One region of the Geobacillus sp. 47C-IIb genome, then DNA from elsewhere that is predicted to be linked to it. Evidence: riboswitches for the same ligand, from Rfam matches in the RefSeq annotation. Region 1 holds a riboswitch; the other holds the start of a gene.
The links. A riboswitch is a leader RNA that binds a small molecule or an ion and turns the genes downstream of it on or off. The one in region 1 is predicted to bind S-adenosylmethionine.

Region 1 (3,518 bases):
GAACCAGCGGGAAACGACCGTTGTCTGGGAAAAAGAGAGCGGCAATCCGATTTACAACGCCATCGTTTGGCAATCGCGGCAAACGGCTGATATTTGCGACGAGTTGAAAGCGAAAGGGTATGATCCGCTGTTTCGCGAAAAAACGGGGCTGCTCATTGACGCTTATTTTTCGGGAACGAAAGTGAAATGGATTTTAGATCATGTCGACGGAGCGCGTGAACGGGCGGAGCGCGGCGAGCTGCTGTTTGGCACGATCGACACGTGGCTTATTTGGAAGCTGTCCGGCGGCCGCGCTCATGTGACTGATTACTCGAATGCGTCGCGTACATTGATGTTTAACATTCATACGCTTGAATGGGACGATGAGTTGCTTGCAATTTTAAACGTGCCAAAGGCGATGCTCCCTGAGGTGCGGCCGTCCTCGGAAGTATATGCGAAAACCGTTCCGCATCATTTCTTCGGCGTGGAAGTGCCGATCGCTGGGGCGGCGGGTGACCAGCAGGCAGCCTTGTTCGGACAGGCGTGCTTTGCCGAAGGGATGGCGAAGAATACATACGGCACCGGCTGCTTTATGCTCATGAACACCGGAGAAAAAGCGGTGCAGTCAAAACACGGGCTGTTGACAACAATTGCTTGGGGCATCGATGGCAAAGTCGAATATGCGCTTGAAGGCAGCATCTTCGTCGCCGGTTCGGCCATTCAATGGCTGCGCGACGGCTTGCGGATGATCAAAACGGCGGCTGACAGCGAAACGTACGCCGAAAAAGTCGAGTCAACGGACGGGGTGTACGTTGTCCCGGCGTTCGTCGGTCTCGGCACGCCGTATTGGGACAGCGAGGTGCGTGGAGCGGTGTTTGGCCTCACACGTGGCACGACGAAAGAACATTTCATCCGTGCGACATTGGAATCGCTCGCCTACCAGACAAAGGACGTGCTCGCCGCTATGGAAGCGGATGCCGGCTTGCCGCTGACGACATTGCGCGTCGACGGAGGAGCGGTGAAAAACAACTTGCTCATGCAGTTTCAAAGCGATTTGCTCGCTGTGCCGGTCGAGCGGCCGATGATTAGCGAGACGACCGCGCTTGGAGCGGCGTACTTAGCTGGGCTGGCGGTCGGCTATTGGGGCAGTCGTGAAGATATTGCTGCCCAGTGGCAGCTTGAGCGCCGCTTTGAGCCGCAGATGACTGACGATAAGCGAACGGCACTCTATGAAGGCTGGAAAAAAGCAGTGCGGGCGGCGATGATGTTTAAATAACGGGAAGAAAACGGATACCCTTGGCTGAGGGTGTCCGTTTTTTGGTGGTTCAAAACAGGAGCAAAGCTGATGGTAGCGAAGGGCAGGGATGTCAGCGCACGCCCTGACAAGCCTTTACTTGTTCGCAACCCGTCTGGAAAAGAGAAAGACAACCGCTATCTTATTTTATAAAACTATGTGCTAAATATTCAACAACCATAAAAAAGCAACAGCTGGCAAAAACCAAAACAACCTATCATCTCGCTTGCGTTGCAACATCAAGCAGCCAGCGCCTCAAAGTAACTAAAATAGGCAGAAGAAACAAAAAGTTTGCACTTTTGTTTCCCCATGGTAATATAAGAGTAAATTGCATATGTCTTATCAAGAGTGGGCGAGAGAACGGGCTTGATGACCCCACAGCAACCTGCCGCTGGCAAGGTGCTAAAACCCGCAAAGCGAGTTCGCTTTGGATGATAAGAACGGTTCCACCCCTTTTCGCATCATTCCGAGGCGAAAGGGGTTTTTTGATGGATGGGAGGTGAGGAAGAAACAATGGCGGAACGATTTTCGATCCGCGCTTGCATGGCGGCACATTTGCCGGCTGCGGCGTTTGCGGTTCACGTTATGCGTTGCGTGCGGGCGGAACTCATTCAGTTTGATTCACAGGCGGTCGTGCATGTCGACCGTGAGGACGGGTATGTCCATTTGTATGGGGAAGCACAAGGAACGATATTTTCTATCCTGCTAACGAACGCTGAGGTGGATGAATGGAAAGCGGAAGGTCCGTATGCCCTTGACCGCTATATATGGATGGAGCTAGGAAAAAAAGAAATTTTGCCTACGCGAATGACACCGTATTTGCGAGCAGTGTTTTCCATTGAGTCCTAAAAAGGAAGAACAACGAATGACCGCAAAAAAATGGGCATATGCCATCATCCAAGTATCGCAGCACCAAAAGCATGTTATCAAAACGCCGTCGGTTTCGAACGGTTAAGCGGGATCATACATACAAACGAGACGCCGAAATGAACGTTTTTACAACTTGACGAGTCGGTTATCGGCGAGCTGATTGAAAGGATACAACACGAATTTGCCCGCTGAAGGGAAATGACATCACTTCGCATAAGGCAAGGCATTGAGCAAAAGAAAGAGAGGCTCGTGTCGGTTGGCGGTTCCATTTGTCCGAGGAAGAGATGACGAGCCGAAAGAAAGCAAGAAGCCTCATCGTCTGGGCCACCTGTTACCATCGATCTTTGGGCGTTAGGTCATGGCTAACGCCCCTTCCGTTTTCTTGCCTCGACCGCATGCCGATCGATGGCATGAGTTTATCAGCTTTGTTTGATACAGGGGGGAGTTGGGGCTGAATCAGGAACGATTCCCGGTGAGGGGTCAACTCCTTGTTTGCAACGCGCGTTCGGGTTATTAAACGAAGGGCGGTGTGGACGGAAAGGGACGTTGATGTAAAAAGAGCTCTTTGGGGGTCGTGGTCTTTTCGATCCGATGATATACTAGAAAAAGAGGGGAGGAGATTTAGTGGAAGAAACGATCGTTCACGCCATTCAAGATGACTATCCGGATGAATTTGCTTGGTGCTATGGCTGTGGCCGACTGAATGAACATGGCCACCATTTCCGCACTGGATGGCAGGGAGACAAGACGGTAACCGTATACACTCCGCGCCCAGAACATACGGCCATCCCTGGATTTGTGTACGGTGGACTGATCGCCTCGCTGATCGACTGCCACGGCACCGGCTCAGCAGCGCTTGCGTTGCACCGGAAAAATGGCCATGAGCCGGGCAGTGGGGAAGCGCCGCCGCGCTTTGTCACCGCTTCACTGCATGTCGATTTTCTCAAACCGACGCCGCACGGTGTGCCGCTTGTGGCCATCGGCACGGTGACGGAAATTCATCCGAAAAAATGGCAAGTCGACGCCGAAGTGTTTGCGAACGGCGAATTGTGTGCCCGCGGACAAGTCGTAGCTGTCGTCATGCCAAAAACATTTGTCCGTCCTTAACAGACAGCGAAAAGCGCCGGAGAGCCGCTGTTTTTTGACAGCGCTTTCTTCGGCGCTTTGCAGCTGGAGTTCGACTAAGGACGGCAATGTTGCTTTCGCGTTTAGTTTCTCTATTGGAGAAATCACGTTGTTGTATATTATCAACCTTCTAGCGTCCAAGAACGTTTAGTAGACATTGTTCTTTCATCGTTTGTCCATAATCAGCACCGATGACGTAGCGCTTGCTACCTCTTTGCCGTTTTGCCGTACGGTGGCGGTCACATAGGCG
Region 2 (3,518 bases), 400 kb from region 1:
GAGGCGAACGTTTTCGCCCGTTCGGCATTGTCATCAGCGATTTCACCTAAGCGCGTCAAGTCATAACCGGTCGTCCACAGCTCCGGAAGAACGATGATATCGGCTCCTTCTTTGACGGCGAGTTCCACGGCTTTTTCGGCTTGCTGTTCGTTTTTTTGCGGGTCACCAAACGCGATATCCAATTGGAGGCAAGCGATGCGGATGGTCATTGTTTTTCACCTCAATGAAAAAATTTACTTTACATTTTGCTTTTTACGATATATGATTTTGCACTAGAATTTCAAGAAATTTTTGAGAAGGTGTGGGCGATGACGACCGAATTTCCTTTTTCCGAACTGCTTGAACAGTTGCCGAAGCAATTTTTTGCTTCGCTTGTCGCCAAAGTGGGAGCGAAAATAAAGGCCGGGCACGATGTCATTAATTTAGGGCAAGGCAATCCGGATCAGCCGACGCCTGGCCATATTGTTGAGGCGATGCAACAGGCAGTGGCCAATCCAAAATACCATAAATATTCGCCGTTTCAAGGTTACTCATTTTTGAAAAAAGCAGTCGCTGCGTTTTATGCGCGTGAGTACGGGGTTGATGTGGATCCAACCCGCGAAGTAGCCATTTTGTTTGGCGGTAAGGCTGGTCTTGTTGAGCTGCCGCTTTGCCTCGTCAATCCGGGCGATGTGGTGCTTGTCCCGGATCCGGGCTATCCGGACTACTGGTCCGGGATCGCGCTCGCCCGCGCACGGATGGAAATGATGCCGCTTATCGCCGAGCAGCAATTTTTGCCTGATTACAGTGCCATTCCGGCAGCGATCGCTGATCAGGCCAAACTGATGTTTTTGAACTATCCGAACAACCCGACCGGGGCGACGGCGACGAAAGAGTTTTTTGCTGAAACAGTGGCGTTCGCCGCTAAGTACGGCATTGCTGTTGTGCATGATTTCGCCTACGGGGCGATCGGTTTTGATGGCAAAAAGCCGGTCAGCTTTCTCGAAGTTGATGGGGCGAAAGAGGTCGGTGTTGAAATTTACACGTTTTCCAAAACGTACAATATGGCCGGTTGGCGTGTCGCGTTTGCCGTTGGCAATGAACAGATCATCCGGGCGATTGAGTTGTTGCAAGATCATTTGTATGTCAGTTTGTTCGGCGCTGTTCAAGAGGCGGCTGCCGCGGCGCTTCTCGGTCCGCAAGATTGCGTCACGGAGCTCGTCGCATTGTATGAAGCGCGCCGCAATACGTTCATTTCTGCTTTGCACCGCATCGGTTGGGAGGCGCCGGCACCGTCTGGATCGTTTTTCGCTTGGCTTCCCGTACCGAAAGGATTATCGTCCGCTGAGTTTGCCGACATACTGCTTGAACGCGTACACGTGGCGGTCGCTCCGGGCATCGGTTTTGGCAAGCACGGCGAAGGCTATGTGCGCGTTGGTCTGTTGACAGATGAGGCGCGTCTTGTCGAAGCAGCTGAACGGATCGGGCGTCTCGGGCTGTTTTGAAAAAAATGATTGACAACAGCGGCAGAGGCTGTCATAATTCAAAGTACATTTGCCATACTCGACAAAATTGTTTGACAAGTTCATAAATACGCAATGATTCTTATCAAGAGTAGGCGGAGGGACGAGCCCGATGAAGCCCGGCAACCGGCTTGGCATATCAAGCACGGTGCTAATTCTTGCAGCGGAAACGCTGAGAGATAAGAAGAGTGCCATGGAAGAATGATGCCTCTTCTTAGTGAAGAGGCTTTTTTCTTTAGGAAAGAGGGATGAATGATGAGCACAGTGATTGCCACGTATTTGCTGCATGACGAGAAAGACATTCGCAAAAAAGCAGAAGGGATTGCGCTCGGCTTGACGGTCGGCACATGGACGGATTTGCCGGCATTAGAGCAAGAGCAGCTTCGCAAACATAAGGGAGAAGTCGTCGGGATTAAAGAACTTGGGGAAAGCGGTCCGGCGAACGAGTATTTCGGCAAGCGACTGAAGCGGGCGATCGTCAAAATTGCTTACCCGACGGTCAACTTTAGTGCTGATTTACCAGCGCTCTTGGCAACGACGTTTGGCAAACTGTCGCTTGATGGTGAAGTGAGGTTGCTTGATCTTGAGCTTTCGGACGAATGGAAACGGCATTTTCCGGGACCGCGTTTTGGCATTGCCGGTATTCGTGAAAAAGTCGGGGTATATGACCGCCCGCTATTGATGAGCATTTTTAAAGGTATCATCGGCCGCGATTTGGCGTATTTGACGTCCGAATTAAAGAAACAGGCACTTGGCGGCGTCGACTTAGTGAAAGATGACGAAATTTTATTTGACAATGAGTTGTTGCCGTTTGAAAAGCGGATCACCGCGGGCAAGGCGGCGCTCCAAGAAGTGTATGAACAAACAGGCAAACGGACGCTGTACGCCGTCAACTTGACCGGCAAAACGTTTGAACTGAAAGAGAAAGCGAAACGGGCAGCCGAGCTTGGCGCTGATGTGCTCTTGTTTAACGTGTTCACCTATGGGCTTGATGTTTTGCAAGGGTTGCGCGAGGACGAGAATATCAACGTGCCGATCATGGCTCACCCGGCGTTTAGCGGTGCCATGACGCCGTCTGAGTTTTACGGGGTCGCCCCGTCGCTGCTGCTCGGAAAGTTTTTGCGGCTTGCGGGAGCTGATTTTGTCTTGTTCCCATCGCCATATGGCAGCGTCGCGCTTGAGCGTGAACAGGCGCTTGGCATTGCTCGGGCGCTCACCGATGAACAAGAGCCGTTTGCGCGCGCGTTTCCGGTACCGTCGGCCGGCATTCATCCGGGGCTCGTGCCGCTTCTAGTCCGCGATTTCGGTCTTGACTGCATTGTCAACGCTGGCGGCGGCATTCACGGCCATCCGGACGGGGCGATCGGCGGTGGGCAGGCGTTTCGTGCTGCCATTGATGCGGCTCTTGCCGGCCGTCTGCTCCGCGAAGCAGCGAAAGAAAACGAGGCGTTGCAAAAAGCGATCGACCGCTGGGGCGCGATTGAGGTGGAAGCATGAAAAAACAGCTTGTTCTCTTTTGTGATTTTGACGGAACGATTACAGAAAATGACAACATCATTGCGATTATGAAGCAGTTTGCTCCACCGGAGTGGGAAGCGCTGAAAGACGACATTCTCGCTGAGCGCCTCTCGGTTCAAGAAGGGGTCGGAAAGATGTTTTCCCTCCTTCCGTCGGCGTTGAAAGACGAGATCGTTGACTTTTTGCTTAGCACCGCTCGCCTGCGCGAAGGCTTTCGAGAGTTTGTCGCATTTACGAAAGAGAAAGGCATTCCGCTCTATATTGTGAGTGGCGGCATCGACTTTTTTGTCTATCCAATGCTAGACGGACTGATCGACAAAGAACGCATTTTTTGCAATGGCTCCGATTTCAGCAGCGAGATGATTCGCATCACATGGCCACACGCGTGCGACGGTAAGTGCCAAAACGGCTGCGGCTGTTGCAAGCCGTCACTTCTTCGAAAGCTCGCCCGTCCGGACGGGTATCATGTCGTCATTGGTGATTCGATTACCGACTTGG

Region 2: another riboswitch for S-adenosylmethionine. It lies ahead of mtnW (2,3-diketo-5-methylthiopentyl-1-phosphate enolase); the one in region 1 lies ahead of IC804_RS16630 (hypothetical protein).

The regions. Positions count from the first base shown of each region.
Region 1 covers NZ_CP061473.1:3,286,057-3,289,574, forward strand. The annotation lists gene glpK (glycerol kinase GlpK) at 1-1,255, shown strand, start outside; SAM riboswitch class I at 1,610-1,714, shown strand; gene IC804_RS16630 (hypothetical protein) at 1,787-2,122, shown strand; gene IC804_RS16635 (PaaI family thioesterase) at 2,768-3,250, shown strand; gene IC804_RS16640 (PaaI family thioesterase) at 3,434-3,518, opposite strand, start outside.
Region 2 covers NZ_CP061473.1:2,889,720-2,893,237, forward strand. The annotation lists gene IC804_RS14615 (carbon-nitrogen family hydrolase) at 1-209, opposite strand, end outside; gene IC804_RS14620 (pyridoxal phosphate-dependent aminotransferase) at 309-1,484, shown strand; SAM riboswitch class I at 1,582-1,688, shown strand; gene mtnW (2,3-diketo-5-methylthiopentyl-1-phosphate enolase) at 1,758-2,999, shown strand; gene mtnX (2-hydroxy-3-keto-5-methylthiopentenyl-1-phosphate phosphatase) at 2,996-3,518, shown strand, end outside.